2 regions of the Hydrogenophaga defluvii genome follow, and region 2 is predicted to be linked to the other one. Evidence: riboswitches for the same ligand, from Rfam matches in the RefSeq annotation. Region 2 holds a riboswitch; the other holds the start of a gene.
What was found. A riboswitch is a leader RNA that binds a small molecule or an ion and turns the genes downstream of it on or off. The one in region 2 is predicted to bind thiamine pyrophosphate.
Positions count from the first base shown of each region.

Region 1: another riboswitch for thiamine pyrophosphate. It lies ahead of ACFQU0_RS11420 (TonB-dependent siderophore receptor); the one in region 2 lies ahead of thiC (phosphomethylpyrimidine synthase ThiC).

Region 1 covers NZ_JBHTBZ010000025.1:15,811-30,345, forward strand. Annotated here, with positions in the region: gene ACFQU0_RS11370 (GspE/PulE family protein) at 1-1,984, shown strand, start outside; gene pssA (CDP-diacylglycerol--serine O-phosphatidyltransferase) at 2,046-2,852, shown strand; gene leuA (2-isopropylmalate synthase) at 3,048-4,757, shown strand; gene ACFQU0_RS11385 (2-isopropylmalate synthase) at 4,791-6,332, shown strand; gene pbpG (D-alanyl-D-alanine endopeptidase) at 6,482-7,624, shown strand; gene ACFQU0_RS11395 (IclR family transcriptional regulator) at 7,688-8,473, opposite strand; gene ACFQU0_RS11400 (arginyltransferase) at 8,546-9,283, opposite strand; gene aat (leucyl/phenylalanyl-tRNA--protein transferase) at 9,280-10,041, opposite strand; gene nth (endonuclease III) at 10,038-10,673, opposite strand; gene ACFQU0_RS11415 (LLM class flavin-dependent oxidoreductase) at 10,733-11,749, shown strand; TPP riboswitch at 11,781-11,883, shown strand; gene ACFQU0_RS11420 (TonB-dependent siderophore receptor) at 11,956-14,121, shown strand; tRNA gene ACFQU0_RS11425 (tRNA-Asn) at 14,178-14,253, shown strand; tRNA gene ACFQU0_RS11430 (tRNA-Asn) at 14,327-14,402, shown strand.
Region 2 covers NZ_JBHTBZ010000010.1:27,969-42,503, reverse strand. Annotated here, with positions in the region: gene ACFQU0_RS03965 (ketopantoate reductase family protein) at 1-636, shown strand, start outside; gene ACFQU0_RS03960 (PAS domain-containing protein) at 822-2,465, opposite strand; partial or broken gene ACFQU0_RS03955 (transposase) at 2,769-4,168, opposite strand; TPP riboswitch at 4,330-4,438, shown strand; gene thiC (phosphomethylpyrimidine synthase ThiC) at 4,532-6,439, shown strand; gene ACFQU0_RS03945 (FAD-dependent oxidoreductase) at 6,444-7,517, shown strand; gene thiS (sulfur carrier protein ThiS) at 7,510-7,716, shown strand; gene ACFQU0_RS03935 (thiazole synthase) at 7,722-8,507, shown strand; gene thiD (bifunctional hydroxymethylpyrimidine kinase/phosphomethylpyrimidine kinase) at 8,512-10,080, shown strand; partial or broken gene ACFQU0_RS03925 (DNA-3-methyladenine glycosylase I) at 10,113-10,442, shown strand; partial or broken gene ACFQU0_RS03920 (DUF1653 domain-containing protein) at 10,508-10,741, shown strand; gene ACFQU0_RS03915 (oxidoreductase-like domain-containing protein) at 10,790-10,990, shown strand; gene ACFQU0_RS03910 (AMP-binding protein) at 11,081-12,772, shown strand; gene ACFQU0_RS03905 (FMN-dependent NADH-azoreductase) at 12,804-13,463, opposite strand; gene ACFQU0_RS03900 (LysR substrate-binding domain-containing protein) at 13,585-14,535, shown strand, end outside.

The sequences.
Region 1 (14,535 bases), on a different contig from region 2:
GGCCACCGGTGGCGCTGATCCGGACAGCTACGCTGCCACCGATTTTTCGCACACCGTCTCCCACGGGTTTGCCGACACCACGCTGGATTTCCACTCGGGTCTGGCGAACACAGTGGTCGAGACCCGCGGCGAGCTGCTCAATGCGCTGGAGCGTCAGGCGCGCATCAAACCCGTGCCCATTGGCGAAGCCTTGATTGGCCTGGGCAAGATCACGGCGGCCCAGTTGGCGGTCGCGCTGAAAAAGCAGAAAGACACCAAGAACGTCCCGCTTGGACAGATTCTGGTGGAGCTGGGCATGGTGTCCACCGCCGATCTGCAGACCGCCTTCGCACGCAAGATGGGCTACCCCATGGTGGAGCTCAAGTCGTTTGAGTACGACGTGGCGGCGCTGCGCATGGTGCCGCTGTCGCTGGCATTGCGTCTCAAGGTGCAGCCCTTGATGCTCAACAAGGGGCTGCTGGTGGTGGCCATGCCCGATCCTTTGCAGTACAAGGTGCTGGAAGAGATCGAGTTCACCACCCAGCTCAAGGTCATGCCTGTGTTGTGTTCGGGTGATGAGATTGCGGCCAAAATCAGCCGCACTTACCGCGAAGTGGGCCTGGCCGAGCACCTGCACGACAGCCATCCTGACACGCAGTCCCCACCTGAGCCGGGCGACGCGCAGCAGCATGACGTGTTCCAGCTGGCGTCCGAACTGGTGGACAGCCGCGACACCGAGGAGGAGCGGCAGATCGAGCAGTCGGACAACACGCTGGTGCGCCTGATCAACTCCATGATCCTGGAGGCCTACCAGCAGGGCGCGTCCGATATCCACATCGAGCCTTATCCTGGCCGGCAAAAGCTCAAGATCCGTTTTCGCATCGACGGCAAGATGCGGCCCTACCTGGAGTTGCCGGCAAGTTACCGCAGTGCCCTGATCGCGCGCATCAAGATCATGTGCGACCTCGACATCTCCGAAAAGCGCAAGGCCCAGGACGGCAAGATCAACTTCGCCAAATTCGGCGGGCTGAAGCTGGAGTTGCGGGTGGCCACCATCCCCACCACGCAGGGCCTGGAGGATGTGGTGATGCGCATACTGGCGTCGTCGCGCACCATGGCGCTGGCGGACGTGGGCCTGACCCAACGCAACCTGGCGCTGTTCACCGACGCCATCGAACGCCCCTATGGCATGGTGTTGTGTGTGGGCCCAACCGGTTCGGGCAAAACCACCACGCTGCATTCGGCGCTGCACCACCTCAACAAGCCCGAGCGCAAGATATGGACCGCCGAAGACCCGGTGGAAATCACCCAGCACGGTCTGCGTCAGATCCAGGTGAACCCCAAGATCGGCTGGAGTTTTGCCACCTCGCTGCGCGCGTTGTTGCGTGCCGACCCCGATGTCATCATGGTGGGGGAAATCCGCGATCAGGAAACTGCAGAGATCGCGGTGGAGGCGTCGCTGACCGGCCACTTGGTGATGTCCACGCTGCACACCAACACCGCGGCCGAAACCATCACCCGTCTGATCGACCTCGGGCTCGATCCGTTTTCCTTCTCCGACTCCATTCTGGCGGTGATGGCCCAGCGCCTGGTGCGGCGGCTGTGTCCGCACTGTGTACAGCGTCGAGACATGAGCGACGAAGAGCTGGAACAACTGACGGTGGATTTTCAGTCGTCGCTGGCAGAGGGCGACGGCCTGCGCGACACGGCCAGGCTGCACCAACTCTGGCGCGACAGCTACGGTCACGAGGGCAAACTGTTGTCGGCGCACGCACCGGGTTGCGACAAATGTGGCCGCACCGGTTTTCGTGGGCGCCTGGGCATACACGAGCTGCTGGTGGTGTCGCCGCAGCTGCGGCACATGATCCAGGTGCGTTCGCGCTCAGAGGACTTGTTGCAGCAGGCTTTGCTTGAGGGCATGCGGACCTTGCGTCAGGACGGCATTGAAAAGGTGCTGCTGGGGCAGACCAGCCTGGCAGAGGTGCGCGCCAACAGCAACGCCTGACCCAAGGCACGGTAGGGCAATCCCAGTTTTCTATTCTTAAGCCTGCCTTACACTTCAGCGCATGCAAGAGGAAACCGAATCGAACGCGGACGCCGGCCACGTGCCGCGCCGCAGCAAGGGCATCTACATGCTGCCCAACATGATCACGCTGGCCGCGCTGTTTGGCGGCTTTTACGCGGTGGTCATGTCCATGAACGGCCGCTATGACCTGGCCACCATCGGCATTTTTGCGGCCATGGTCCTCGACAGCCTGGATGGCCGCGTGGCGCGGCTGACCAACACACAAAGCGCTTTCGGCGAGCAGATGGACTCCTTGTCCGACATGGTGTCCTTTGGCGCCGCACCGGCACTGATTGCTTATGAGTGGTCGCTGCGAGGTCTGGGCCGCTGGGGCTGGATTGCGGCCTTCGTTTACTGCGCCTGCGCTGCGCTGCGACTGGCCCGCTTCAACGTCAACACGGGTGTGGTGGACAAACGCTACTTCCAGGGCCTGCCGTCGCCTGCGGCGGCGGCGCTGGTGGCAGGCTTCATCTGGTTGACCACCGAAGCCGGGTGGCAAGGGGAAGATCTGGAGTGGCCCATGTTTGCCATCACCCTCTACGCTGGGCTCACGATGGTGACCAATGTTCCTTTCTACAGCTTCAAGGATCTCAGCCTGAAGAAGAGTGTGCCCTTTGCCGCCATTGTTCTGGTCGCGTTGGGCATTGCCATCATCAACATCCACCCGCCCACCGTGCTGTTTGGCCTGTTCGTGTGCTACGGCCTGTCGGGGTATGTGGTGTACGCGTGGCGCAAGTCCAAGGGCCGGCCCGTGAGTGTGGTCAGCACGTCAACCGATGAACCCGACGAGCGCGGCCTGCACGACTGAAGCCACCGGGCTTGAACGCTGTTCTTTTGTGATACATTGATACGCATGAAATTCGTCGCACGCACCCTACTACTGCTGTCCTTCACGGGCAGGTAGAGTTTCGCGCGCAGTTTTTCGCCAAACCACGGCCCGTATGCACCAGCAACGGGCCGTGGTTGTTTTTGGGCGTTGCTGGCTCACCTTCGAGAGAGCACCATGTTGAAGCAAGCCGCAAGCAAGTACCAAGCCTTCCGCCCCATCGGGCTCACCGATCGCACGTGGCCCGACGCCGTTCTGACCCAGGCGCCCGTGTGGCTGAGCACCGACCTGCGTGATGGCAACCAGGCCCTGATCGAGCCCATGGACGCGGCGCGCAAACTGCGCATGTTCGAGTTGCTGGTGCGGATAGGGTTCAAGGAGATCGAGGTTGGCTTCCCGGCCGCCTCGCAGACCGACTTCGATTTCGTGCGCAAGCTCATCGAGGAAGATCTGATCCCCGCCGACGTGACCATCCAAGTCATGACGCCGGCACGCGCCGAGCTGATCGAGCGCACTGTTGAGGCCGTGGCCGGGGCACGCCGCGTCATCGTGCACGTCTACAACGCCGTCGCGCCGGTGTGGCGCCGCGTGGTCTTCGGGCTGGAGGTGCCGCAGGTCATGCAACTGGTGGACGAGCATGTGGGCCTGGTGCGCCGCCTCACCGACGCCCGCCCCGACACCGAATGGGTGTTGCAGTATTCGCCCGAGACCTTTTCGTTGGCCGAGCTGGAGGTGTCGCTTGAAGCCTGCGAAACCGCCATTGCCGCCTGGGGTGTGGGCAGGCCCATCATCCTCAACCTGCCCACCACGGTGGAGAACGCCACACCCAATGTGTTCGCCGACCAAGTGGAGTGGATGGTGCGGCGTTTCCGCGACCGCCCCGAGATCGTGGTGTCGGTGCACCCGCACAACGACCGCGGCACCGGCACCGCCTCGGCCGAGCTCGCGCTCATGGCCGGCGCCCACCGCGTCGAGGGCTGCCTGTTTGGCAACGGCGAGCGCACGGGCAACCTCGACCTGGTCAACGTCGCTCTCAACCTCTACACCCAGGGCGTGGACCCTGGGCTGGACTTCTCCGACATCGACGAGGTGCGCCGCACCGTGGAGCACTGCAACCAGTTGCCCGTGCACCCGCGCCACCCCTATGCAGGCGATCTGGTCTACACCTCTTTTTCGGGATCGCACCAGGACGCCATCAAGAAGGCGTTTGCCCAGCGACGCGGGGGCGACGTTTGGGCCATTCCCTACCTGCCCATCGACCCCAAGGACCTGGGCCGCAGCTATGAGGCGGTGATCCGCGTGAACAGCCAGTCGGGCAAGGGCGGCATCGCCTACCTGCTCGACAGCGAGTACGGGCTGGATCTGCCGCGCCGTTTGCAGATCGAATTCAGTCAGGCGGTGCAGCAGGTCATGGACACCGAGGGCCACGAGTTGACGGCGGCCGACCTCTGGCAGTTGTTTGACAGCGAGTACCACGTCAGCACCACCGCTTTGCCGCGCTATCGGCTGCAGGCCAGCGAAGGGCAGGGCGCCCAGTCGGTACGGCTCGAAGGCGAGTGCGAAGTGGCGGGTCGTTCCGTGGCGTTTGCCGGCCACGGCGATGGCCCCATCGACGCCTTTGTGCAGGCCATGGGAGCTGCCCTGAGGGTGTCGGTGCGCGTGCTGGACTACCACGAACACGCCATCGGCGCCGGGGCGGACGCCCAGGCGGTCGCCTACCTGGAGCTGCGCATTGGCGCATCACAGACGGTGTACGGCGTGGGCCGCGACACCGACATCGTGGCCGCTTCGCTCAAGGCCATACTGTCGGGCCTGCAACGCGCGACAATCGCAGATTCCCCGGCTTCGGCCGACGTCCCCACCGCCAACGAGTTGGCCGGCGCTTGAGGCCCGGTTTCACGCATTCCCAGGAGATAAGCCATGTCTGACCAACTGATCATTTTTGATACCACCTTGCGCGATGGCGAACAGTCGCCCGGCGCCTCCATGACCAAGGACGAGAAGCTGCGCATCGCCCGCCAGCTCGAGCGCCTCAAGGTGGACGTGATCGAAGCCGGGTTCGCCGCCAGCTCCAACGGCGATTTTGATTGTGTGCAGGCCATCGCCAACACCATCAAAGACTCCACCGTCTGCTCGTTGGCCCGTGCCAACGACCGCGACATCGCACGTGCGGCCGAGGCCTTGAAAGGCGCCAACCGGGCGCGCATCCACACCTTCATCGCCACCAGCGCGCTGCACATGGAGAAAAAGCTGCGCATGACGCCCGAAGAGGTGCTGGAGCAGGCCAAGCAATCGGTGCGTTTTGCCCGCAACCTGTGTGCCGACATCGAGTTCAGCCCCGAAGACGGCTACCGCAGCGACATGGACTTTTTGTGCCGCGTGCTGGAGGCCGTGATCGCCGAAGGTGCGACCACCATCAACGTGCCCGACACCGTGGGCTACGCTGTGCCGGAGCTGTACGGCAACTTCATCAAAACGCTGCGCGAGCGCGTGCCCAACTCCGACAAGGCCATCTGGAGCGTGCACTGTCACAACGACCTGGGCATGGCGGTGGCCAACTCGTTGGCCGGCGTGAAGATTGGCGGTGCGCGCCAGGTGGAATGCACCATCAACGGCCTGGGTGAGCGTGCTGGCAACTGCTCGCTGGAAGAAATTGTGATGGCCGTGAAAACGCGCCGCGATTACTTTGGCCTGGACCTGGGCATCGATGCCACGCAGATCGTGCCTGCCAGCCGCATGGTGAGCCAGACCACAGGTTTTGTGGTGCAGCCCAACAAGGCCGTGGTGGGTGCCAACGCGTTTGCGCATGCCAGCGGCATCCACCAGGACGGCGTGCTCAAGGCGCGCGACACCTACGAAATCATGCGGGCCGAAGACGTGGGCTGGGCCGCCAACAAGATCGTGCTGGGCAAGCTCAGCGGCCGCAACGCCTTCAAGCAGCGCCTGCAAGAGCTGGGCATTGAAATGGCGTCGGAGAGCGAAGTCAACACCGCCTTCGCTGCGTTCAAGGAACTGGCCGACCGCAAGGCGGAAATTTTCGACGAAGACATCCTGGCTTTGTGCAGCGACGAAAGCGTCACCGCCGAGAAGGAGCAGTACGGCCTGGTGTCGCTGGCCCAGCGCAGTGAAACCGGCGAACGCCCGCACGCCGAGGTGGTGTTCACCGTGGACGGCAAGGAGTTCCACGGCACGGCCGATGGCAATGGGCCCGTGGACGCGTCGCTCAAGGCCATCGAAAGCCACGTCAAGAGCGGTGCCGAACTGGTGCTGTATTCGGTGAACGCCATCACCAGCGGCTCCACCGAAAGCCAGGGCGAGGTGACGGTGCGCCTGCAACATGGTGGGCGCGTGGTCAATGGTGTGGGTGCCGATCCCGACATCGTGGTCGCATCTGCCAAGGCTTACCTGAGCGCGCTGAACAAGCTGCACAGCAAGGGCGAGCGGGTGGCGGCCCAGGGGTGATTGCACCAAAAAGGTGCAAACCGGGGCCAGTTAGGACCGCGTCTTAAGGCTCTTTTTGAACAAGTAAACGCAAGCAATTGATATTGCTTGCGTTTTTTTTCATGCGTATACTCCGTTACATAAAACTTCACTTTTAAGGTTTCCGCATGATGCAAACAACAGGTCGGACGCTGAAATGGGTGGGTGGTGCCGCTTTGTTTGTGGCCTTGTCCCTGTTGAATGTCTCTCACGCACAGACCCAAAAGACGCGCAGCGCCCAGGCGGCCAAGACGAGCACAGTCAACAAAGCCAAAAAGCCGGTGGCTGTCAAACCAGTGGCAGGCAAAAAAACCGCTCAAGCCAATACGGGCCGCACCAACAAGGCCGCTGTGGCGCAACGCAAAACAGGTACGCGCGTGGCGTCCGCCAACAAGCGGGTGCGCAAATCGGTGGTTGCTGCTGCTGCGGTCACTTCTGCCGCCACGTTGGCCGTGGCGCGGCCCTCAATGGGTGAAAAGCTGGGTCTGCGTGAGCGCGACGATCCGCTGGACCTGAATTCGAGCGTGGCGCTGGTGGTTGACCAAGACACGCACGAAGTGCTGCTGCGCAAAAATGAAACGGCGGTGCTGCCAATCGCGTCGCTGACCAAGCTGATGACGGGGCTGGTGGTGGTGGACGCGCAGTTGCCTATGGACGAGATGATCACCATCACCCAGGCCGACGTGGACACGCTCAAGGGCAGCAGTTCGCGCCTGGCCGTGGGCACCACCTTGTCGCGCGGCGAGCTCATGCACCTGGCGCTGATGTCGAGTGAGAACCGTGCAGCCCACGCGCTGGGGCGCACCTTTCCGGGCGGCTTGTCGGCGTTTGTGACCCTGATGAACGCCAAGGCCGGCGAGCTGGGCATGAACGACACGCGCTATGTGGAGCCAACCGGCCTGTCCAGTGACAATCGTTCGAGTGCCAAGGACCTGGCCACGCTGGCCGCTGCGGCCTACAACCGGCCAATGTTGCGCGACCTGTCCACCTCGCCCAGCCACCAGGTGGATGTGGGTCGGCGCACCGTCCAGTTCAACAACAGCAACCGCCTGGTGCACAACCCGGAGTGGAGCATTGGGCTTCAGAAGACCGGCTACATCTCCGAGGCGGGTCGCTGCCTGGTGATGCAGGCCAACGTGGCCGGTCGTCAGGTCATCATGGTGTTTCTGGACGCCGCAGGCAAGGCGGCGCGTATAGGTGACGCGGAGCGTGTGCGCCGCTGGGTGGAACAACGCACCGACACCCTGATGCAGTTTGCCAAGCCACAGAGCTGAATTCGTGCGCGACGTGCGCGCGCCACACAACAACCCCGGCGCCAGATGGTTGCCGGGGTTTTTTTATGGGCGTTGGTTCAGGTTGCCCAAGGCCGCTGAAATGCTGGCGGCGGTGGCCTTGAGCTTGGGCAACCAGCCATCGTCCAGGCGGTCGGCAGGCGCTGAAATCGACAAACCGGCGACCAGTTTGTTCTGGTCATCGTAGATGCCTGCGGCCATGCAGCGCACACCCAGCTCCAGCTCCTCGTTGTCGCGCGCCACGCCCAGTTGGCGGCACAGGCTCAGTTCGCGTTCCAGTGCGGCCACTTGCGTGAGGCTGTTGCGGGTGTTGCCTTGCAGCCCGGTGCGGGTGGCGTAGGCGCGCACGCGCTGTGGGTCGTCGGCCGCCAGAAAGAGCTTGCCCACCGAGGTGAGGTGCAGCGGCGCACGGCCACCAATGGCGCGCACCACCTGCATGCCTGAGCGTTCGCTGTAGGCACGTTCCACGTACACAATTTCATCGCCTTGGCGCACGCTCAGGTTCACCGGCTGCTGGATGAGTTTGTGCAGCTCGCGCATGGGGCCCAGGGCGGTGTCGCGCACGCTCAAGCGGGCTTTCACCAGGTTACCCAACTCCAGCAGGCGCATGCCGAGCCGGTATGCGCCGGCTTCCGGGCGGTCCACAAAACGACCGATGGTGAGGTCGTTCAGGATGCGGTGTGCGGTGGAGGGGTGCAGGCCGGTTTTCTCGCTGATTTCTTTGAGTGAAACCGCTTCCTCGCGGGAAGCCAGCACCTCCAGCAAATTGAACATGCGCTCAATCACTTGGACGCTAGGGTGGCTGGGGAGGGTGTCTGAGCGTTTGGTCATGGTGCCTATCAATGACCGTATTTTACGAGATGAAATCTCAGGCTCACCGGCAGATGCCGTGTGTGCCGGGTGTCATGGGGCTCCCTGCCATTGCCCGTCGCGCAGGACTTCGTGTGGCTCGAACAGCGCCTTGTAGCGCATCTTGGGGCTTTGTTCGATCCAGTACCCCAGATAGACGTGCGGCAGGCCCAGGCTGCGCGCCTGCTCAATCTGCCACAACACGTTGTAGGTGCCGTAGCTGGCGCGTGCCTCAGGCTCAAAGAAGGTGTAGACGGCGGAAATGCCATCGTTGAGCACATCGACGATAGACACCATCTTGAGCTGCGCTGGCCGGTCATCCGTCGCGGGTTCGAAGAATTCCACCAATCGCGAATTGACCCGGCTTTGCAACAGGAACTGGGTGTACTGGTCGATGCTGTCGTGGTCCATGCCGCCGCCGGCGTGGCGGTGGTTTTGGTAGCGCAGGTAGAGCTGGTAGTGCTCGGGCACAAAACACAGCTTGAGCACGCGGGTGTGCAAGTGGCCGTGCTTGGCTTGCGCCCGCTTCTGGCTGCGGCTGGGCTTGAAGTCGTGCACCTTCACCCTCAGTGGCTCGCAGGCGCTGCAGCCATCGCAGTAGGGGCGGTAGGTGAACATGCCGCTGCGGCGAAAGCCGCGTGCCACCAGGTCTGAGTAGGCGTCGTTGTGGATCAGGTGGCTGGGGGTGGCGACCTGCGAACGCGCCTGTCGGCCGTCCAGGTAGCTGCAGGGGTAGGGCGCTGTGGCGTAGAACTGCAGCGCCTGAAGGGGAAGCTCTTTGGGATGCGTCACGTGGATTCGTGTGCGGGCAAGAGATGTTTCCAGTATACGGACAAGAAGCGCCACGCCGCTGCCGGTGTTGCCAGCGTGCCATGCACATGGTGAACAAAATCGCTGCGAGCGATCTCGCGCGCACCCAGTGACGCCAGATGGGCGGTGTTTTGCTGGCAGTCGATGGCAGTGATGCCGTGTTGCCGGCAAAAGGCCACCAGCCCCGCCAGCGCCATCTTGGAGGCGTTGCTGCGGTGGCTGAACATGGATTCGCCAAACACCATGCCGCCCAGGTTGACGCAATACAGGCCGCCGGCCAGCTCGCCGTCCCACCAGGTCTCCACGCTGTGCGCGTGGCCGGCGCGGTGCAGGGCCTCGTAGGCGGCCACCATCTCCGGCAGTATCCAGGTGCCATGTTGGCCGTGGCGGGGCGTGGCCGCACAGTGCCGGATCACCGACGAAAAATCGTGGTCAAAACGGATTTCGATGCGCTGCTGGCGCAGCCCGCTGAACAGGGGTTTGCGCAGCGAGTCATGGAGCCGGAAGTCCGTCACCTGCAGCACCATGCGGGGGTCGGGGCTCCACCACAGAATGGGCTGGCCTTCGCTGTACCAGGGAAAAATGCCTTGGGAGTACGCCGCGAGCAGGGTGTGCACGTCCAGCGCGCCACCAGCGGCCAGCAGGCCTGGGGCCGGGTCGTGTGCGCCCCAGGCGCTGCTCAGCGGTGGAAAGGCTTGGCCTGGCTCCAGCCAGGGCAGGGCTGGTGCGCGCCGCGTCATGCGCGTGTTTTGGGCTGGAAGTCGCAGGTGTGTGCCACCGCACACTGGTGGCACAGCGGCTTGCGGGCCTGGCACACGTAGCGGCCGTGCAGAATGAGCCAATGGTGGGCGTCCACCAGGTAGGCCGGCGGAATGCGCTTGAGCAATTGCTGTTCCACGGCCAGTGGCGTTTTGCCCGGCGCGAGGCCTGTGCGGTTGCCCACGCGGAAGATGTGCGTGTCCACCGCCATGGTGGGTTCACCAAAAGCCACGTTGAGCACCACGTTGGCCGTTTTGCGGCCCACGCCGGGCAGGGCTTCCAGCGCCTCGCGGGTGCGCGGCACGCGGCCACCGTGTTGCTCCACCAGGATGCGGCAGGTTTCCATCAGGTGTTTGGCCTTGCTGCGGAACAGGCCAATGGTTTTGATGTGCGACTCCAGCCCCTCCAGCCCCAGCGCCAGGATTTTTTGGGGCGTGTTGGCCAGCGGGAACAAGCGCCGCGTGGCCTTGTTCACCCCCACGTCGGTGGCCTGGGCCGAGAGCAGCACGGCGGCCAGCAGCTCGAACACGCTGGTGTATTCCAGCTCCGTCACCGGCATGGGGTTGGCGGCCTTGAGGGTGGCGAAAAAGGTCTCGATGGCGGCGGGCTTCATGCGTCGGATGATAAACACGCGCCGTGCAAGCCCATGGCCGAAGCGGGACAATCCGGGGCATGAAAGCTTTATCCGACATCGCCCTGTCCATGCTCGATCTGGTGGCCGTGCGCGAAGGTGGCACCGTGCGCGAAGCGCTCGACATCGCCGTGCGCACCGCCCAGCACGCCGAACGCCTGGGTTTCACACGCTATTGGCTGGCCGAACACCACAACATGGTGGGCATCGCCAGCTCGGCCACGGCCGTGCTGGTGGGGCACATCGCCGCCGCCACCTCGCACATGCGCGTGGGTTCGGGCGGCGTGATGCTGCCCAACCACGCTCCGCTGGTGGTGGCCGAAGCCTTTGGCACCCTGGCCGAGCTGTACCCCGGCCGCATCGACCTGGGCCTGGGCCGCGCGCCCGGCACCGACGGCCCCACCATGCGCGCCCTGCGCCGCGACCGCGTGGAAAGTGAAGACGACTTCCCGCGCGATGTGGCCGAACTGCAGCGTCTGCTGGCACCTGCCCAGCCCGGTCAGCGCCTGGTGGCCATGCCCGGGGCGGGCACCAACGTGCCCATCTGGTTGCTGGGTTCCAGCCTGTTTTCGGCGCGCCTGGCGGCCGAGCGGGGCTTGCCCTACGCATTTGCCTCGCACTTTGCGCCGCGCCTGCTGCTGCAAGCGCTTGATGTTTACCGCAGCCACTTTCAGCCCTCGGCCACACTCCAGCAACCCTACGCGGTGGTGGGTGTGCCGGTGATTGCCGCCCCCACCGACGAGGAGGCCGAGTTCCTGGCCAGCAGCACCTACCAGCGGGTGCTGGGCATCCTCACCGGCGACCGCCAGCGGCTGCAGCCGCCGGTGCCACATTTCCGTGCCAGCCTGCATTCCCAGGCGCGCGCGGCGGTGGACGATTTTCTGGCCGTGGCCGCCATAGGTGGGCCTGCCACCGTGACGGCCCATTTTGAAGAGCTGGCCCGCGTGACCGAAGCCGACGAGTTCATGATCGTCAGCGACGTGTTCGACCCCGCGCTGCGTCTGCGTTCGCTGGACATCGCGGCCCAGGCCATGCGTGTGCCGACAGCGGTGGCCTGAACTACAATTCTCGCCGCACGTTGTTGCAACGTGTTTTCGCTAGGGGTGTTGCCCGCCACACGGCGGGCGACTGAGAAAGTCCCTTTGAACCTGATTGAGGTAATCCTCGCGCAGGGAAGCAAACGCAGTCACCGGGCGCCCGCCACACGTGGGTATTCTGCTCGGTGCCATGCCCAGCCGACCTGCCATTTCGCGACCACCACGCCATGGCACACACCCGTTCTCTTTTTCGCTCTTTGCCCCGCCGCAGCTTCATGCTGACGCCCGTGGCCGCCGCCTTGTTCAGCACGGCGGCCTTCTCGCAAACCCAAACCCTGGCCCCTGTCACCGTCAGTGACGGCACGGCAGCGCCCAGCGTGGACGTGGGCGGCTTTGGCGACGCGCCCCTGGCCCGCACGCCCATCAGCGCCACCGTCATCGACGCCGCCCAGATCGAGGCCAGCGGCGCGCGCAGCGTGCGCGACCTCTACAAGTTCGATGCCTCGGTGTCCGACGCCTACAACGCTGTGGGCTACTGGGACTACGCCACCGTGCGCGGCTACGTGCTGGACGCCAAATACAACTTCCGTCGTGAAGGCCTGCCCATCAGCGCCGAAACCGTGATCGGGCTGGAAAACAAAGAGCGCGTGGAAGTGCTCAAGGGCACCAGCGGCATCCAGGCCGGCACCAGCGCGCCGGGCGGGCTCATCAACTACGTGGTCAAACGCCCCACCGAAAAAGACCTGCGCAGCCTGCGCACCGAAATCACCAGCGAGGGCGGCGTGCTGGCTCATGTGGACCTCGGCGGACGTTTTGGGCAGCAGCGCGAATTCGGTTACCGCTTCAACTTGGCCGGCGAACGCATTGGCAGCCATGTGGACGCCGCCGATGGCCGCCGCCACCTGCTGGCCCTGGCCATGGACTGGCGCATCAGCCGCGACAGCCTGCTGGAGGTGGAGTTTGAGCACAGCCGCCGCAGCCAGCCCGGCGTGCCCGGCTTGAGCCTGCTGGGCAACCAACTGCCCGCCGCCAACCCCTTCGTCAACATCAACCACCAGCCCTGGAGCCAGCCCGGCGTCATGCGCAACTTCAGCGGCAGCGTGCGCTTTGAGCAGGCCTTGAGCGAAGGCTGGAGCTGGACCGCCCAACTGGCCTCGCAGCGCCTGCAGGCCGACGACCGCCTGGCCTACCCCTACGGCTGCTACGACGCCGGCAGCGACACCTACTACGCTGACCGCTACTGCCCCAACGGCGACTACGACCTCTACGACTTCCGCAGCGACAACGAGCGCCGCACCACCCAGGCGCTGCAACTGGCCGTGAAGGGTGAACTCAAGACCGGCGCCATCAAACACCAACTGCGCCTGGGTGTGCAGGCCAACCGCCACACCGACCTGGGCCAGCCCCAGGCCGACAACAACGCCGCCGTGGGCACCGGCAACATCTACACCCAGCCCGCGCTGCCAGCCGACCCCACCTACGCCGACCCCTACACCAAGCTGCGCGAGCGCAGCACCGAGTTCTTTGCCTACGACGCCATCGAATGGGCGCCCGGATTGAGCACCTGGCTGGGCCTGCGCCACACGCGCCTGAACCGCCACAGCGTGCGCACCGATGGCTCGCGCGAGACGGACTACCAACGCAGCTTCACCACCCCCTGGCTCGCCGGCAGTTGGCAACTCACGCCCGCCCACATGCTGTATGCGAGCTGGGGCAAAGGCGTTGAATCGGAAGTGGCCCCCGGCCGCAGCCGCTACACCAACGCAGGCCAACCCCTGCCCACACTGGAAAGCCGCCAGTGGGAAATGGGCCTCAAACACGACGACGGCCGTGTGCGCTGGAACGCCACCCTGTTCAACATCACGCGGCCGCTTTCAGGCGATGTGGGCACCTGCGACGATGCCGCGACGTGCACGCGCGTGATCGACGGTGATGCGCGTCACCGTGGCCTGGAGCTGGGCGCAGGCACCCGTCTGGGCGCCTGGAGCCTGCAAGGCAGTGCCAGCTTCATGCACGCGCGCCGACGCGGCGGCGTGATCGTGCCCGAACTCAATGGCCAGGCCCCCACCAATGTGCCCGAGTGGGTGCTGCGCGCCAGCGTGGGCTACCGCTTCGCCGCCGTGCCCGGCCTGAGCGCCATTGCCAGCCTGTCGCACGAAGGCCGCCGCAACGTGCTGCCCGATGCCTCCGTGCGCCTGCCCTCGTGGACACAAGTGGACGCCGCTTTGCGCTACGACACCCAACTGGGTGGCCACAAAGCCACCTGGACGCTGGCCGTGGAGAACCTCGCCAACCGCCGCTTCTTCAAAGAGTCGCCGTACCAGTACAGCCACATCTACCTGTTCCCCGCCGCGCCACGTACCCTGCGCCTGGCCCTGCAGACCAACTTCTGAAAAAAATCGGGCTGCTTGCAAAAAACCGAAAAATATCGATATACTTCGAGGCTTCTTCCCCGATAGCTCAGTCGGTAGAGCGCCGGACTGTTAATCCGTAGGTCCCTGGTTCGAGCCCAGGTCGGGGAGCCAAACAAGGCGAAAAATGGGAACCACCCCGGTTCCCATTTTCTTTTCCGCCTTGGCTGCCGGAAGCAAGTATTTTTCCCCGATAGCTCAGTCGGTAGAGCGCCGGACTGTTAATCCGTAGGTCCCTGGTTCGAGCCCAGGTCGGGGAGCCAAGAAAATAGCGATAGAAATCAAGGCCTTAGCAGCGCAAGTTGCTAAGGCCTTTTGATTTTCCGGGGCCTGAGCCGTGTTTGTTTGCGCATGTGTTTGCGCTTGCTCACCGGGCCCGGCCACCGCCGGACGCAG
Region 2 (14,535 bases):
CCCCACCTCAAGGCGGGCGCCTTGGTGCTGTGCCTGCAAAACGGGGTGGACAACGCCGAACGGCTGCGCGCCGTGTTGCCCGGCGTGGATGTGGCCGCCGCTGTGGTCTACGTGGCCACCGAAATGGCCGGCCCTGGCCACCTGCGCCACCACGGGCGCGGTGAGCTGGTGATCGAACCCTCAGCCGGCAGCGCGCGCCTGGCGCAGGCGCTCATGGCTGCCGGCGTGCCCACCGAGATCAGCGACAACGTGCGCGGCTCGCTCTGGGTCAAGCTCATCCTCAACTGTGCATACAACGCGCTGTGCGCCCTGGGCAAGCTGCCCTACGGCCCGCTGGTGGAGCGCCCCGGCGTGCGCGACGTGATGGCCGATGTGGTGGCCGAATGCCGCGCCGTGGCCGCCGCCGATGGCGTGACCCTGCCCGGCGACGTGGACCTGGCGGTGCGCCGCATCGCCGAAACCATGCCGACGCAACACTCATCGACGGCGCAAGACCTGATGCGTGGCAAGCCCACCGAAATCGACCACCTCAATGGCTATGTGATGCGACGTGGCGCGGCGCTGGGCGTGCCCACACCGGCCAACCGCGTGTTGTGGACACTGGTGAAGTTGGCGGAACCAGAAGGCCCGCGCTGAGCCGACCGCACGGAACGGCCACGCCTGCACGACAGTGACCGTTTGGCGCGCGGCCGGCGACATCGCCAACGCTGGCAGCTTGATTGACGAGTACGGGCACGAGCTGCCAGGGACGGCTACGCAGCGGTTGCTGCCGGTCGTCAGATAGGCGCCGTCGGATCGCTCTCGGCACCATGAACTGACATTCAGGCGCTGGAGCGACAGGCAGGTTGAAACACGCACACGCCCAATGACTGGCTTTTGGCCTGGTACATGGCGGTGTCTGCGGCACGCAGGTAGTCGTCCACCGTCGCCAGCCTGGATGCACTGCTGACCAGTCCAATACTCGCGCCACTGATCACGGTGTGTTCGCCGACCACGTAAGGCGCTGCGAGGGCGGCAGCGATCTGTTGGGCGCGGTTGCTGGCTTCTGCGGGATCAATGGACTCCAACAGCACATTGAACTCGTCGCCACTCATGCGGGCGACCAGATCAACCGCCCGCACGCAGGATTCGAGCCGCCGCGCCACCTGCTGCAACAGCCGGTCGCCCACATGGTGCCCGTAGTTGTCATTGACGGCCTTGAACCCGTTGAGATCCAGCAGCAGCACGGCGAACATGGTGGCGTCATCGCGTGTGGGCACACCATCACCGTTCGCAGCGTCGTTCTGGTGGAGCGCCATGAGATTCGCGAGGCGATCGCGGAACAAGGGCCGGCCGGGCAAACTGGTCAGCGCATCGTAGGAACTGCCACGGTCAGCCAGATCGCTCAACGAGCCCGCCATGCGCACCGCAACGCCGTCTTCAAACTCGGCGAGCCCGCGCCAATTGACCCACACCAGTCGTCCAGCGGCGTGGAACGCGCGGAAATCCACCGAAAAGTTCGGGCAGTTCCCCGACAGGTGCCTGCGGTAGGCCGCCTGCACACGCACCCGATCTTCGGGATCGATGAGCTGCTCCAGAAAGCTCCAGCCACCGTCGTGAACATGATCGCCGCTGCCCAGCCCGACGATCTGGTGAAAGCGCCCGGACACATGCAGGGCGTCCGTTCGCAAGTCCCAGTACCAGATGCCGTCATTGGATCCGCGCGTCGCCAGCGAATAGCGGTTTTCAGAGCGCAACAACTCGAGTTCGGCGTTCTTCTGCTGGGTGACGTCGATCATCAGGCCGATCATGCGGTTCGGTCGCCCCGGCTCGACCACTGCGCGGCACAGATCGCGCACCCACACGACCTTGCCGGATTTTGCAATCAGCCGATAGCTCATCTCGTAGGCATAGCTGTGCGTGGCGTTGTAGGCGGCATCATCGATAAGCAGGGCCTGTGCCAGATCATCGGGGTGCACATGCGCCCGCCAAAAGCCCGGGTCAGACCGCCACTCCTCCACGGAGTAGCCGAACAACCGTTCGACCTGCGGGCTCAGGAAAGTATTGCCCACGCCGATTTCAGCCTCCCAAACGACGCCATCAATGGTTTCCAGTAAGCGCAAAAAGCGCTGGCGAATCTCCACCAGCACCTGCTCGGTGACCTCGGTGATCTCGATCAGGACACCCTGGCGGCTGATCACCCGCTGCGCCGCATCCGTCTCCGGGTAGAGGTTCAGACGCACCCAGCGATAGTCCGCGTCGGCAAATCGCAACCGAAATACCGGCATGCCCGAGCGCATGGTGCCAATGTCGCCGGGATGCACAAATTCAAGCAGAGACCTGCCGAGCGCTGCTTCCACCGAATGGCCGGTGAGCGTGGTCCACGCCGGATTCAGGTAAGTGATCTCCCACAGCGCATCGGTTTGCATCACCGCCTCGGGCAGCAGTTGCAGCAGTTTTGTGGACGGCGTGAGAGTGGTAGGCATGCAGGGCTGTCGCAAAAAGGGGGTCAGGCGAATCCAACGGATAAGAAAATCAACCACACCAGATTAAGTATGGCAGGGGTTTTGGGCAGGCTCGTGCCATACACCACTGACGAGTCGTTCGTCGATTGGCTGGTCATGACCGAAGCAGTTGCTCAGCCCGTCGAACGTGAATGACTCCAGTCAGCCAATTTTGTTGAAAAACTCGTTTCGACGCCCCGGTCGGGTCGCCGTTTTCTGTCAGTGAGGATGATTTTGTTTGTTGGGTCGCACGCTTTTGGCGACTATCCCTCCACTTGATCCCCTTTACCTCGCTATCGCCGCCTGCATGCCCGGTGCAAGTGGCAACCACTTGGCCATTCTTCGCAGGTTCTGCGCCGTGGCCGCCAAGATGAACTCGTCGCGCGCACCTGCCAAGCCGCGCAGCCGCAGTCGGTCGAGCTTGAGGATGCGCTTGAGATGGGCGAAGAGCATCTCAACCTTCTTGCGCTGTTTGCTCGATTGCTTGAACTCATCTGTTTGTGCAATCTGTCGAGCAACGTCACGAGCACCCTCATAGATACTGCGAGCGATCTTGCGATGCGGGGTATTGGGACAGCACTCCAGTTTGCGCGAGCAATTGCTGCAGTCAAGCGAGCTGGCCCGATACACGATGGTGTCCGCCTGTGTCACATGGTCGCGTGGATTCTTGAACCGCCGCCAGTTCGACTTCAACGGCTTACCTTCCGGGCAACGGTACTCATTGGCGGTCTCATTCCAAAGAAACTCGCTGCTCGACAGGGTCTCGTCCTTGCGCTGGGTTCTGTCCCAGACCCTGACGTGCGGTGCAATCCCTTTGTCGTTGACCATCCAATCAAGCATCGGCGCTGTGCCATAAGCGGTATCGCCCACCAGTCGACTGGGTTTGATACCGAATCGGTCTTGCACACGTTGCACCATGGCCTTGGTGGCTTCCACCTCCAGCGTGCGATGCGCCTGCGTGGCTTCGACATCCACGATGATCCCCGCCTCCAGATCGATGAGATAGTTGGTGGAGTAGGCAAAGAAGGCGGGGCCACCTGGCGCTGCGGTGTATCTGGCTTGTGGGTCCGAAAGAGAAACTGTTCTGGGGTTGGCTATGGGGACCGTATCGCTTGAGACCGGATTGGTATCTTCCAGCGCTGCAAGGTACTCGCGTACCGCAGGACTTGGCTTGTCGCCTCCGGCCAATCCTTGGGATCTTCAGGCGTTGTCACGTTGGCCCGATTGGCATCGGCCTTGATGACGCTGGCATCCACGGCGAAGCCTTCACCACGAACCAGTCCCTCGGTCATGCATCGACCCAGAACGACTTCAAACACATGACGGAAGGCTTCGCTCTCGCGGAACCGGCCGTGGCGGTTCTTTGAGAAGGTGGAGTGATTGGGGATTTTGTCTTCCAGTCCGAGCCGGCAGAACCACCGATAGGCCAGATTCAGATGCACCTCCTCGCAGAGTCTGCGCTCGGAGCGGATGCCGAAGCAATACCCAATGACCAGCATTCGGATCATCAGTTCGGGATCGATGGATGGCCGTCCTGTGTGGCTGTAGAACGGCGCAAGATGTTCGCGCAAAGTGCTGAGGTCGAGGAACTGGTTGATGCCCCTCAGCAAATGGTCGGATGGGATGTGCTCTTCCAAGTTGAAGGCATAGAAGAGCTGATCCTGGTTCGCCGTGTGACCCATCATGGTTTGCACCTCCGTAAAGGAGAAACCGCATGCAAGTCACGGGCCAGACAACTCAAAAATCAGTGTTTTTCAACAGAATTAGCCTGAAGCCGCCAACTGACGAGCAGCCCGCCACGCCCATCTCCGCTCAACCACCGCCCCTCGGATTCCCAAGTACACTTCCACCCGCTCCGGGGTGCACGTATGGCGTGCTGAGATGGCGGACTTGACCGCCGGAACCGCGAACTTGATCTGGTTAGTACCAGCGTAAGAAGAGCTGCAGCGCCGTTGGCGCGTGCGTCCGTCCCTGTGTGGCGGGCATGCGCGCCTGCACCACCGGCGTCGAGGCGGGGCATTTTTCCAACCACTTTGGAGACTGCCTCGATGAACGCCCCCGACAAGCTGCAGCAACTGCTTTCGCTCACCCGCAAACCCTTCCCCCAGTCCCGCAAGGTCCATGTGCCTGGCACGCAAGACGGCGTGCACGTGCCCATGCGCGAAATCGCGTTGACCAATGGCGAGACCGTCACGGTCTACGACACCTCGGGACCCTACACCGACCCGACCGCCCACATCAACATCCGCCAAGGCCTGAAACCGGTGCGCAGCGAATGGGTGGCTGCGCGCGGCGACACCGAGGCCTACACCGGCCGCAGCCGGGTGGCGCTGGACGACGGCGGCAAACACGGCCCGAACGGCGAAGATATGGCGGACACCCGCATCGAAGCCCTGCGCGCCGAGGCCGCCGCGCTGCAACGCACGCCGCTGCGCGCCAAGCCCGGCGGCAACGTCACGCAGATGCACTACGCGCGCCAAGGCATCGTCACGCCCGAAATGGAGTTCATCGCCATCCGCGAGAACGGCAAGCGCGAGTGGATGCGCGCCTACCTGGGCGACGCCGAGCGCGAGGCGCGTCTGAAAGGCAACCCGCTGGGCGCGCGCATCCCCGACATCATCACGCCCGAGTTCGTGCGCGACGAGGTGGCGCGCGGCCGTGCGGTGATCCCGGCCAACATCAACCACCCCGAGCTGGAGCCCATGGTCATCGGGCGCAACTTCGGCGTGAAGATCAACGCCAACATCGGCAACTCGGCCGTCACCTCCTCCATCGAGGAAGAGGTGGAAAAACTGGTGTGGTCCATCCGCTGGGGCGGCGACACGGTCATGGACCTGTCCACCGGCAAGAACATCCACACCACGCGGGACTGGATCGTGCGCAACTCGCCCGTGCCCATCGGCACCGTGCCCATCTACCAGGCGCTGGAAAAAGTGGGCGGCGTGGCCGAGGACCTGAGCTGGGCCATCTTCCGTGACACCCTGATCGAGCAGGCCGAGCAGGGTGTGGACTACTTCACCATCCACGCCGGCGTGCGCTTGGCCCAAATCCCCATGACGGCCAAGCGGCGCACCGGCATCGTTTCGCGCGGCGGCTCCATCCTGGCCAAGTGGTGCATCACCCACCACAAGGAGAACTTCCTCTACACCCACTTCGAAGAGATCTGCGAGATCATGAAGGCCTACGACGTGAGCTTCTCGCTGGGCGATGGCCTGCGCCCCGGCAGCGCCGCCGACGCCAACGACGAGGCCCAGTTCGCCGAGCTGCGCACCCTGGGCGAGCTGACACGGATCGCCTGGCAACACGACGTGCAGACCATGATCGAAGGCCCGGGCCACGTGCCCATGCACCTGATCCAGGCCAACATGGAAGAGCAGCTCAAGCACTGCCACGAGGCGCCCTTCTACACCCTGGGCCCGCTGACCATGGACATCGCGCCGGGCTACGACCACATCGCCAGCGCCATCGGCGCCGCCATGATCGGCTGGATGGGCACGGCCATGTTGTGCTACGTCACGCCCAAGGAACACCTGGGCCTGCCCGACCGTGACGATGTGAAGCAGGGCATCATCGCCTACAAGATCGCCGCCCACGCCGCCGACATCGCCAAGGGCCACCCGGGGGCCCGCGCGCGCGATGACGCCATGAGCAAGGCGCGCTTCGAGTTTCGCTGGCGCGACCAGTTCGCCCTGGGCCTGGACCCGCAGACCGCCGAGGCCTACCACGACGAAACACTGCCCAAGGACAGCAGCAAGGAGGCGCACTTCTGCTCCATGTGTGGCCCCAAGTTCTGCAGCATGAAGATCACGCAGGACGTGCGGGATTACGCAGCGAACCAGGGCGTGAGCGAGGGCGAGGCCCTCGCCCGTGGCATGGCGCAGAAAAGCGCCGAGTTCAAGGCCACCGGCGGCGAGTTCTACGTGCCGCTGGACGCACTGACCACGAAGAAGGCCTGACGCCGTGGCCCGCATAGGCATTGCCGGGGCCGGCGTGCTCGGACGGCTGCTGGCCTGGCGGCTGGGCCACGCCGGGCACGCGGTCACGGTGTTTGACCCGGCGCCCGGCCCCCAGGCGCCGGCCACCGGGCAACTGGCCGACACCACCCCACACGCCGCCGGCTTCACCGCCGCCGGCATGCTCAGCCCGCTGGCCGAGCTGGACAGCGCCGGCCCGGCCATCGCGCGCCTGGGCTGGCGCTCGCTGGCACTGTGGCGCGACATCGCACAGGCGCTGCGCAAGCAAGGTTGTGGGGCACCACTGTTCGCGCAGCACGGTAGCCTGCTGCTGGCGCATGGTGCCGACCTGGGAGCGGCGCGCCGGGTGTTGGCCCGCTTGCAGGCTGCGCCCGACCTGCCCGCGCCGCAGCCGCTGGACCGCGACGCCCTGGCAGCGTTGGAACCCGCGCTCGCACGCGACCTGCACGGCTGGCTGCTGCCCGACGAAGGCCAGGTGATGGCCCGCGACATGCTGCACGCCTTGGCCACCCACGCGCCCGGCGTGGACTGGCGCTGGAGCCAGCGGGTTCAAACCGTAGGGCCCGGTGCCTTGCACACGGACAACGGCACGCCCAGCCGTTTCGATCTCGCCATCGACGTGCGCGGCCTCGGCGCCCGGCCGGCGCTGCCCCTGCGCGGCGTGCGCGGCGAGCTGCTCTGGCTGCACGCGCCCGGCCTGCGCTTGCTGCGCCCGCTGCGCCTGCTGCACCCGCGCCACCGCGTCTACATCGTGCCGCGCCCCGGCAACCTCTTCGTGGTGGGCGCCAGCGAGATTGAGAGCGAGGACCGCTCGCCCGTGAGCCTGCGCAGCGCGGTGGAGCTGATGGCCGCCGCCCACAGCGTGTTGCCCGAGCTGGCCGAGGCCCGCATCGTGCACATGGAAAACAACCTGCGCCCCGCCCTGCCCAACAACGAACCCCACACCCACACAGCGCCCGGCCTGCTGCGCATCAACGGCCTGTTCCGCCACGGTTGGTTGCTGGCGCCGGCGCTGGTGGAGGACGCACTCGCCGCCCTGGGAGATCTCAAGCATGTCTGACACCCTGCACTTCAACGACCAACTCCTGCCTTGCCAGAACGGCCTCACGCTGGCCGAACTGCTGCGCCAGCAAGGCCTGGACGGGGCCGCACTCGCCACCGCCGTCAACGGCCATTTCGTGCCGCGCGAACGCCGTGAGCACCATCCACTGCAAGCGGGCGACCAGGTCCTCACCTTTCAAGCCATCGTCGGAGGTTGACGCGCATGACCCATTCCAACTGGACGCCCTACGGCGTCGAACTCGGCAGCCGCTTTCTGCTCGGCAGCGCCGGCTACCCCTCGCCCCAGGTGCTGGGCGAAGCCATCGTGGCCTCGGGCACGCAGGTCGTCACCGTGGGCCTCAAGCGCAGCTTGGCCGGGGCCGGCGACAATGGCTTCATCGCCGGCATCCTGGCCAGCGGTGTCCGGCTGCTGCCCAACACGGCCGGCTGCCGCAGCGCACGCGAGGCCATCACCCTGGCCCACATGGCGCGCGAGCTGTACGGCACGCACTGGATCAAGCTGGAGGTCGTGGGCGACGAACACACCCTGCAGCCCGACCCCTGGGGCACGGTGGAGGCCGCCGCCGAGCTGGTGCGCGAAGGCTTTGCCGTGTTTCCCTACTGCACCGACGACCTCGTCACCTGCCGCCGACTGCTCGACGCCGGGTGCGAGCTGCTCATGCCCTGGGGCGCGCCCATCGGCTCGGGCCAGGGCCTGCTCAACCCCTTCGCGCTGCGCACCCTGCGCGCGCGCCTGCCCGGCGTGCCACTGGTGGTGGACGCCGGCATCGGCGCGCCCTCGCATGCCGCCGCCGCCATGGAACTGGGCTTTGACGCCGTGCTGCTCAACTCCGCCGTCAGCCAGGCGGTGGACCCGGTGCGCATGGCGCGCGCCTTCGGCCAGGCCATCGCCGCCGGCCGCGCCGCCTTCGAGGCCGGCGTGATGGCGCCACAAGACATGGCCGTTGCCTCCACCCCGGTGCAGGGCCACCCCTTTCTGATCGGATGACCCCATGAACCAGCCCCCCGTGATCTGGAGCGTGGCCGGCACCGACAGCGGCGGCGGTGCCGGCCTTTCGGCCGACCAGCGCACCGCCGACGCCTTGGGTGTGCACCTGTGCCCGGTGGTGGCCGCCGTGACGGCGCAGAACACCGTGGCCGTCACCCACATCCACACCACGCCGCCCGAACTGCTCGACGCGCAACTGGCCGCCCTGGCCGACGACCTGCCCCCGCGCGCCATCAAGACCGGCCTGCTCGGCAGCGCCGCCAACGCACGCGTGCTGGCCCGCTGGGTGGACCGGCTGCGCGAGCGTGGCCCGCTGGCCCTGGTGGTGGACCCGGTGCTGCGCGCCAGCACCGGCGCGGCCTTCGCCGATGCCGAACTGCTGGCCGCCTACCGCAACGAGCTGTTGCCCCGCTCCACCGTCATCACCCCCAACCAGCGCGAAGCCCAGGCCCTGCTGGGCACGGCAGATCAGGATGTGCCGGCCCAGGCCGGCGCCCTGCGCGCGCTCGGCGCCCAGGCGGTCTGCATCACCGGCGGTGACGCCGCCACCCCGGCGCTCTCGCGCACACTCTCACATGACTGGCTGGACACGCCCCACGCGCGCGGCTGGCTGGCCCTGCCCCGGGTGGACACGCCCCACCACCACGGCACCGGCTGCACCTTCGCCAGCGCCCTGGCCGCCGCCCTGGCGCTGGGCTGGGTGGCGGCCGACGCCGCCGTCCTCGCCAAGATGGCCACCACCCACGCCCTGCGCCACGCACGCGCCGTGGGCAGCGGTGCCGGGCCGGTGGTGGCACGTGCCGGCTTCGGCACCGACCCCACACTGCTGCCCCGCCTCTCGCTGGGCTATCAGCCGGTCGCGTGGCGTGCAACGCGCCGAGGCCGCGACCCGGGCCTCTACGCCATCGTCAACAGCGCCGAACGCGCCGAGGCGGTGCTGCGTGTGCGACCCACGGTGGACACGTTGCAACTGCGGATGAAACGCCCGACCCACATCGACGACACCCGCTGGAGCCAACAACTGCACGATGCCATCGTTCGCAGCCAGCGCGCGGCCGACGCGGCCGGCGTCACCCTGGTCGTCAACGACCACTGGCACACCGCGCTGCGGGCCGGCGCCCGCGCCCTGCACCTGGGCCAGGAAGACCTGCTGACCCTCACGCCAGCCGACCACGCCACCCTGCAGGCCGCGCGCGACCGAGGCGTCGAACTCGGCCTCAGCTCGCACAGCCTGTGGGAGCTGTGCCGCGCCGCCGCCCTGGCGCCCGACCTGATTGCCTGCGGTCCCATCTGGCCCACCACCACCAAAAACATGCCGTGGCACCCACAAGGTCTGGACAACCTGGCGTGGTGGGCCCACATGGCCCCCGCGCCGGTGGTGGGCATAGGCGGTGTGCTCGAACCCGGGCAGCTGGCGGACATCGCGGCCACGGGCGCGGCTGGCGGCTGTGTGGTGCGGGGGCTGGGCAAAGACCCGGTCCTCACCCTGCCGGCGTGGCGGGCCGCTTGGCGTAAGGGGCTGGCGCGGCGAAAACCGCCACCTCCCGAGCTGCCGCACCCAACCTTGGCTTGAAGCCCGGGTACCTGCCCCCGTAACATCGCCCAATGAACACCACCCTTCCCGGTCCCGATGGCCGCCCGCGCTGCCGCTGGTGCGCCTCGGCGCCCGAGTTCCTGCCCTACCACGACCACGAATGGGGTTTTCCAGTGGCCGACGACCGCCGCCTGTTCGAGAAGCTGTGCCTGGAGGGATTTCAGTCGGGTTTGAGTTGGCGCACCATCCTGGCCAAGCGCGAGCACTTTCGCCGCGCCTTCGTGGGCTTCGACTTCGAACAACTGGCCCACTTCGGCCTGGCCGATGTCGAGCGCCTGCTGCAGGACCCGGGAATCGTGCGCCACAGGGGCAAGATCGAGGCGGCAGCCGCCCGCGCGCGCTTCAAAGTGCCACAACGGTGACGCGGCCGGGTGGGGGCGACCTCAGGGCATTGGACAATGCCCCCATGACGACCGACCAAGACCTTGCCCCACTGAACAGCACGCCACCCGGCCTGTACCGCCACCACAAGGGTGGCTGGTACGAGGTGCTGGACACCGTGCGCTGCAGTGAAACGCTGCTAGGCATGACGCTGTACCGCGCCTTGTACGGCGCGCACGGCCTGTGGGTGCGGCCCGCTACCATGTTTGCCGAAGAAGGCCAGTGGGGCGGCCGACTGCAGCCGCGCTTCACGCCCATAGCCTGGCGCAGCTTGTTTCCCCAGGACCTGCCCACCGCACAGGCTTTGGTGGCCCACGTCTCGCGCCTGCTGGGGGAGGCCGGGGCCACACACCGCCCGCCCCCGCCCGAACCCGACACCTGCTGTGGCCGTGGCTGCAACGGCTGTGTGTGGGAGGGCTTTTACGCCGCACTCGTGTGCTGGCGTGATGACGCCGCCGCGCTGCTGAGCGCCAGCACACCGCCGGCGCATGTTCAACGCCTGGGGTGACAGGGAAAACCCACTGCACGAAACCCGTCCCCCAAGGTAGCGTCTCGCTCAGGTGCCCGCATCCCGCAACCACAACCCACAGGACGCCCCATGCCATCCGTCTCGCCCGACCTGCTTGCCCTGCAGCGGCTGTACCACTGGGAGCAGGCCGACCCATCGCGCATCACCCTGACCCAGCCCATGGGCGACGGCAACACCCAGACCTGGACCTGGGGCCAGGTGGCCGACCAAACGCGGCGCATGGCCGCGCACCTGCAGGCGCAGGGCTGGGCGCCGGGCTCCAAGGTGGCCATCCTGTCCAAAAACTGCGCCTGGTGGCTGATGAGCGACCTGGCGATCTGGATGGCCGGTTACGTGTCGGTGCCGCTTTACCCCACGCTGGCGGCTGACACGGTTCACCAGATCCTGACCCACAGCGAGGCCAAGGCCTGCTTCATCGGCAAACTGGATGGCTGGGCGGGCATGAAGCCGGGCGTGCCAGCGGGCCTGCCCTGTTTCAGCTACCCGCTGTCGCCCGCCGATGCCGTGGCCGCGTACGACGGCTGGGACGCGATTGTGGGCCGCACCGCACCACTGGCCGGCCGGCCCACCCGCCCCAGCGACGAGCTGGCCACGTTGATCTACACCTCGGGCACCACCGGCAAACCCAAAGGGGTGATGCACAGCTTTGGCAACTTCGCGTGGGCCATCACCAGCGGCCTCCAACGGGTGCCCATGTCGGCCGACGACCGCATGTTGTCCTACCTGCCGCTGGCGCATGTGGTCGAACGGGTGCTGGTCGAACACGGCTGGCTGCAAACCGGCATGAACCTGTACTTCGCCGAATCGCTGGACACCTTTGCCGCCGACCTGCAACGTGCCCGGCCCACCATCTTCTTCTCGGTACCGCGCCTGTGGGTGAAATTCCAGCAAGGCATTCACCACAAAATGCCGCCGGCCAAGCTGCAGCGGTTGCTGGGCATCCCTCTCATCGGTGGGCTGGTGCGCAAAAAGGTGAAGAAGGCCTTGGGCCTGGACCAATGCCGCTTTGCGGCTGGGGGCGCAGCGCCCATGCCGATGGAGCTGCTGCAGTGGTACAGCCACCTGGGCCTGCACATCAACGAAGGTTATGGCATGACCGAAAACCTGGCGGTCTCGCACATCACCGTGCCGGGCAAAAACCAGCAAGGCACGGTGGGACCCACCTATGAGGGGGTGGACCACCGCATCGACCCCCAGAACGGTGAAATCCAGATGCGCAGCCCGGCCTTGATGCTGGGCTACTACAAGGAACCCGAACAAAGCCGAGGCGCCTTCACGGCCGATGGCTGGCTGCACACCGGCGACAAGGGCCAGATCGATGGCAAAGGCAACCTGCGCATCACCGGCCGGGTGAAAGACCTGTTCAAAACCGGCAAAGGCAAATACGTGGCGCCGGCGCCGATTGAAGACCGGCTGGTGATGCACGAGGCGGTGGAAGCCTGTGTGGTGACCGGGGCCAACCTGGGCCAGCCGCTGGGCATCGTGATGCTCAATGCGGAGGCCGTGGCCACCTGCCGCCAAGCCAGCCTGCGCGCGGTGCTGGAAACTTCGCTGGCGCAGCACCTCCAACACATCAACGCCGCCCTCGATCCCCACGAACAGTTGCAGTGCATTGTGGTGGTCACCACCCCGTGGACGGTGGACAACGACGTGATCACGCCCACCTTCAAGGTCAAGCGCAACCGCATCGAAGACCTGTACGCGCGCCACTACCCCGCGTGGGAAGCGGCCGGACAGACAGTGATCTGGGCGGACGGTTGAGCACCCGACCGGGCGGTCGGGTGTGTGGCTGTCAGGCGGTGGCGACCGCCGTGTCGGCCTCAGCCCCGCTGCGGCCGGCGGACACGGCCCGGATGATGTCGGCGCCGGCACTGGCCAGCGCCTGCGCCTTAGCCGCATCGCCCATGGCCACACCTTCAGCACGCACAAAACGCACGTCGGTGATGCCAAAGAAGCCGAACACCGTGCTCAGGTAGCTTTCCTGGTGCTCCAGGGCACGGCCGCCTTCGCTGGTGGAGTACACACCGCCCCGGCTGGAGGCCACGATCACCGTCTTGCCGCCGGCCAGGCCTTGTGGGCCCTTTTCGGTGTACTTGAAGGTGCGGCCCACCTGCGCCACGCGGTCGATCCAGGCCTTGAGCTGGCTGGGGATGGAGAAGTTGTAGAGCGGTGCGCCCACCACCACCACGTCGGCGGCCAGGAACTGCGACACCAGGCGCTCGGACACCACGTTTTCAGCGCGTTGCACCTCGCTCAGTTCGGCCGCGTCCACCGGCAGGCGAAAGCCCAGCGAGTCGGCCGACAGGTGGCTGGGGGCGCTGCTGGCCAGGTCCAGGTGCTCGACCTGAGTACCCGGGTGGGTGGCCACCCACTGGTCAACGATCTGGGCGGTGAGTTGGCGCGAGACGGAATGGGCGCCGAGCACGCTGGCGTCGATGTGAAGCAGTTTCATGGTCTTGTCCTTGGGTGGATACCGCGTGGTGCGGCGATGGATGAAGTATTCCCTATAGAACAATGTTTGATAAGTTGGCAAAATGAGAACTTATCGTTCTATAAATAGGACAATAAACACCATGCAAGACCTGAACGACCTGATTTATTTCGCCGAAGTGGTGGAGCACGGTGGGTTTGCGGCGGCCGGGCGCAGCCTGGGTGTTCCAAAGTCCAAACTGTCGCGGCGGGTGGCCGATCTGGAAAACCGGCTGGGCGTGCGCCTGCTGCAACGCACCACCCGCAAGCTCTCGCTCACCGCCGTGGGCGAGCAACTGCACCGCCACTGCGTGGCCCTGCGCGAAAACGCCCAGGCCGCCGATAACGTGGTGGCCCTGGCCTTGAGCGAACCCAGCGGGCTGCTGCGCATCGCCTGCCCGGTCACGCTGGCGCAAACCACCGTGGGGCCGTTGCTGCCGCTGTACCTGAAGCGCTACCCCAAGGTGCGGGTGGACATGCGGGTGAGCAACCGCGTGGTGGACTTGGTGGAAGAAGGCGTGGACGTGGCCTTGCGGGTGCGCCAGACGCTGGACGACAGCGGCAGCCTGGTGGTCAAGCGGCTGGCGCTGTCACAAACCGTGATGGTGGCCAGCCCCGCCCAACTGGCCCGCCAGGGCACACCCGACAGCCTGGACGCACTGCAGGCCATGGACACGGTGAGCATGTCGGCCCACGACGGCTTGGCCAGCTGGACGCTGGTGGGGCCCGATGGGCAGGCACGGCCTTTCAACCACCGCCCGCGTGTGGTGGCCGACGATCTGCTAAGCCTGCAGTACGCGGTGCGCATGGGCACCGGCGTGGGCATGCTGCCCGACTACCTCTGCCGCGACGATTTGCGCCAGGGCCATTTGCGGCAGATCCTTCCCGGCTGGTCCACACCGCCCGGCATTTTTCACGCGGTGTTCCCCTCGCGGCGCGGTCTGGTGCCCTCGGTGCGCGCCTTCCTCGACCTGCTGGCCGAGTACGTGGCACGGGGTGGCCTGGACCTCGCGCCCACCACTGCGGCGCCCGCGCCACACCCAGAAGCTGGCAGC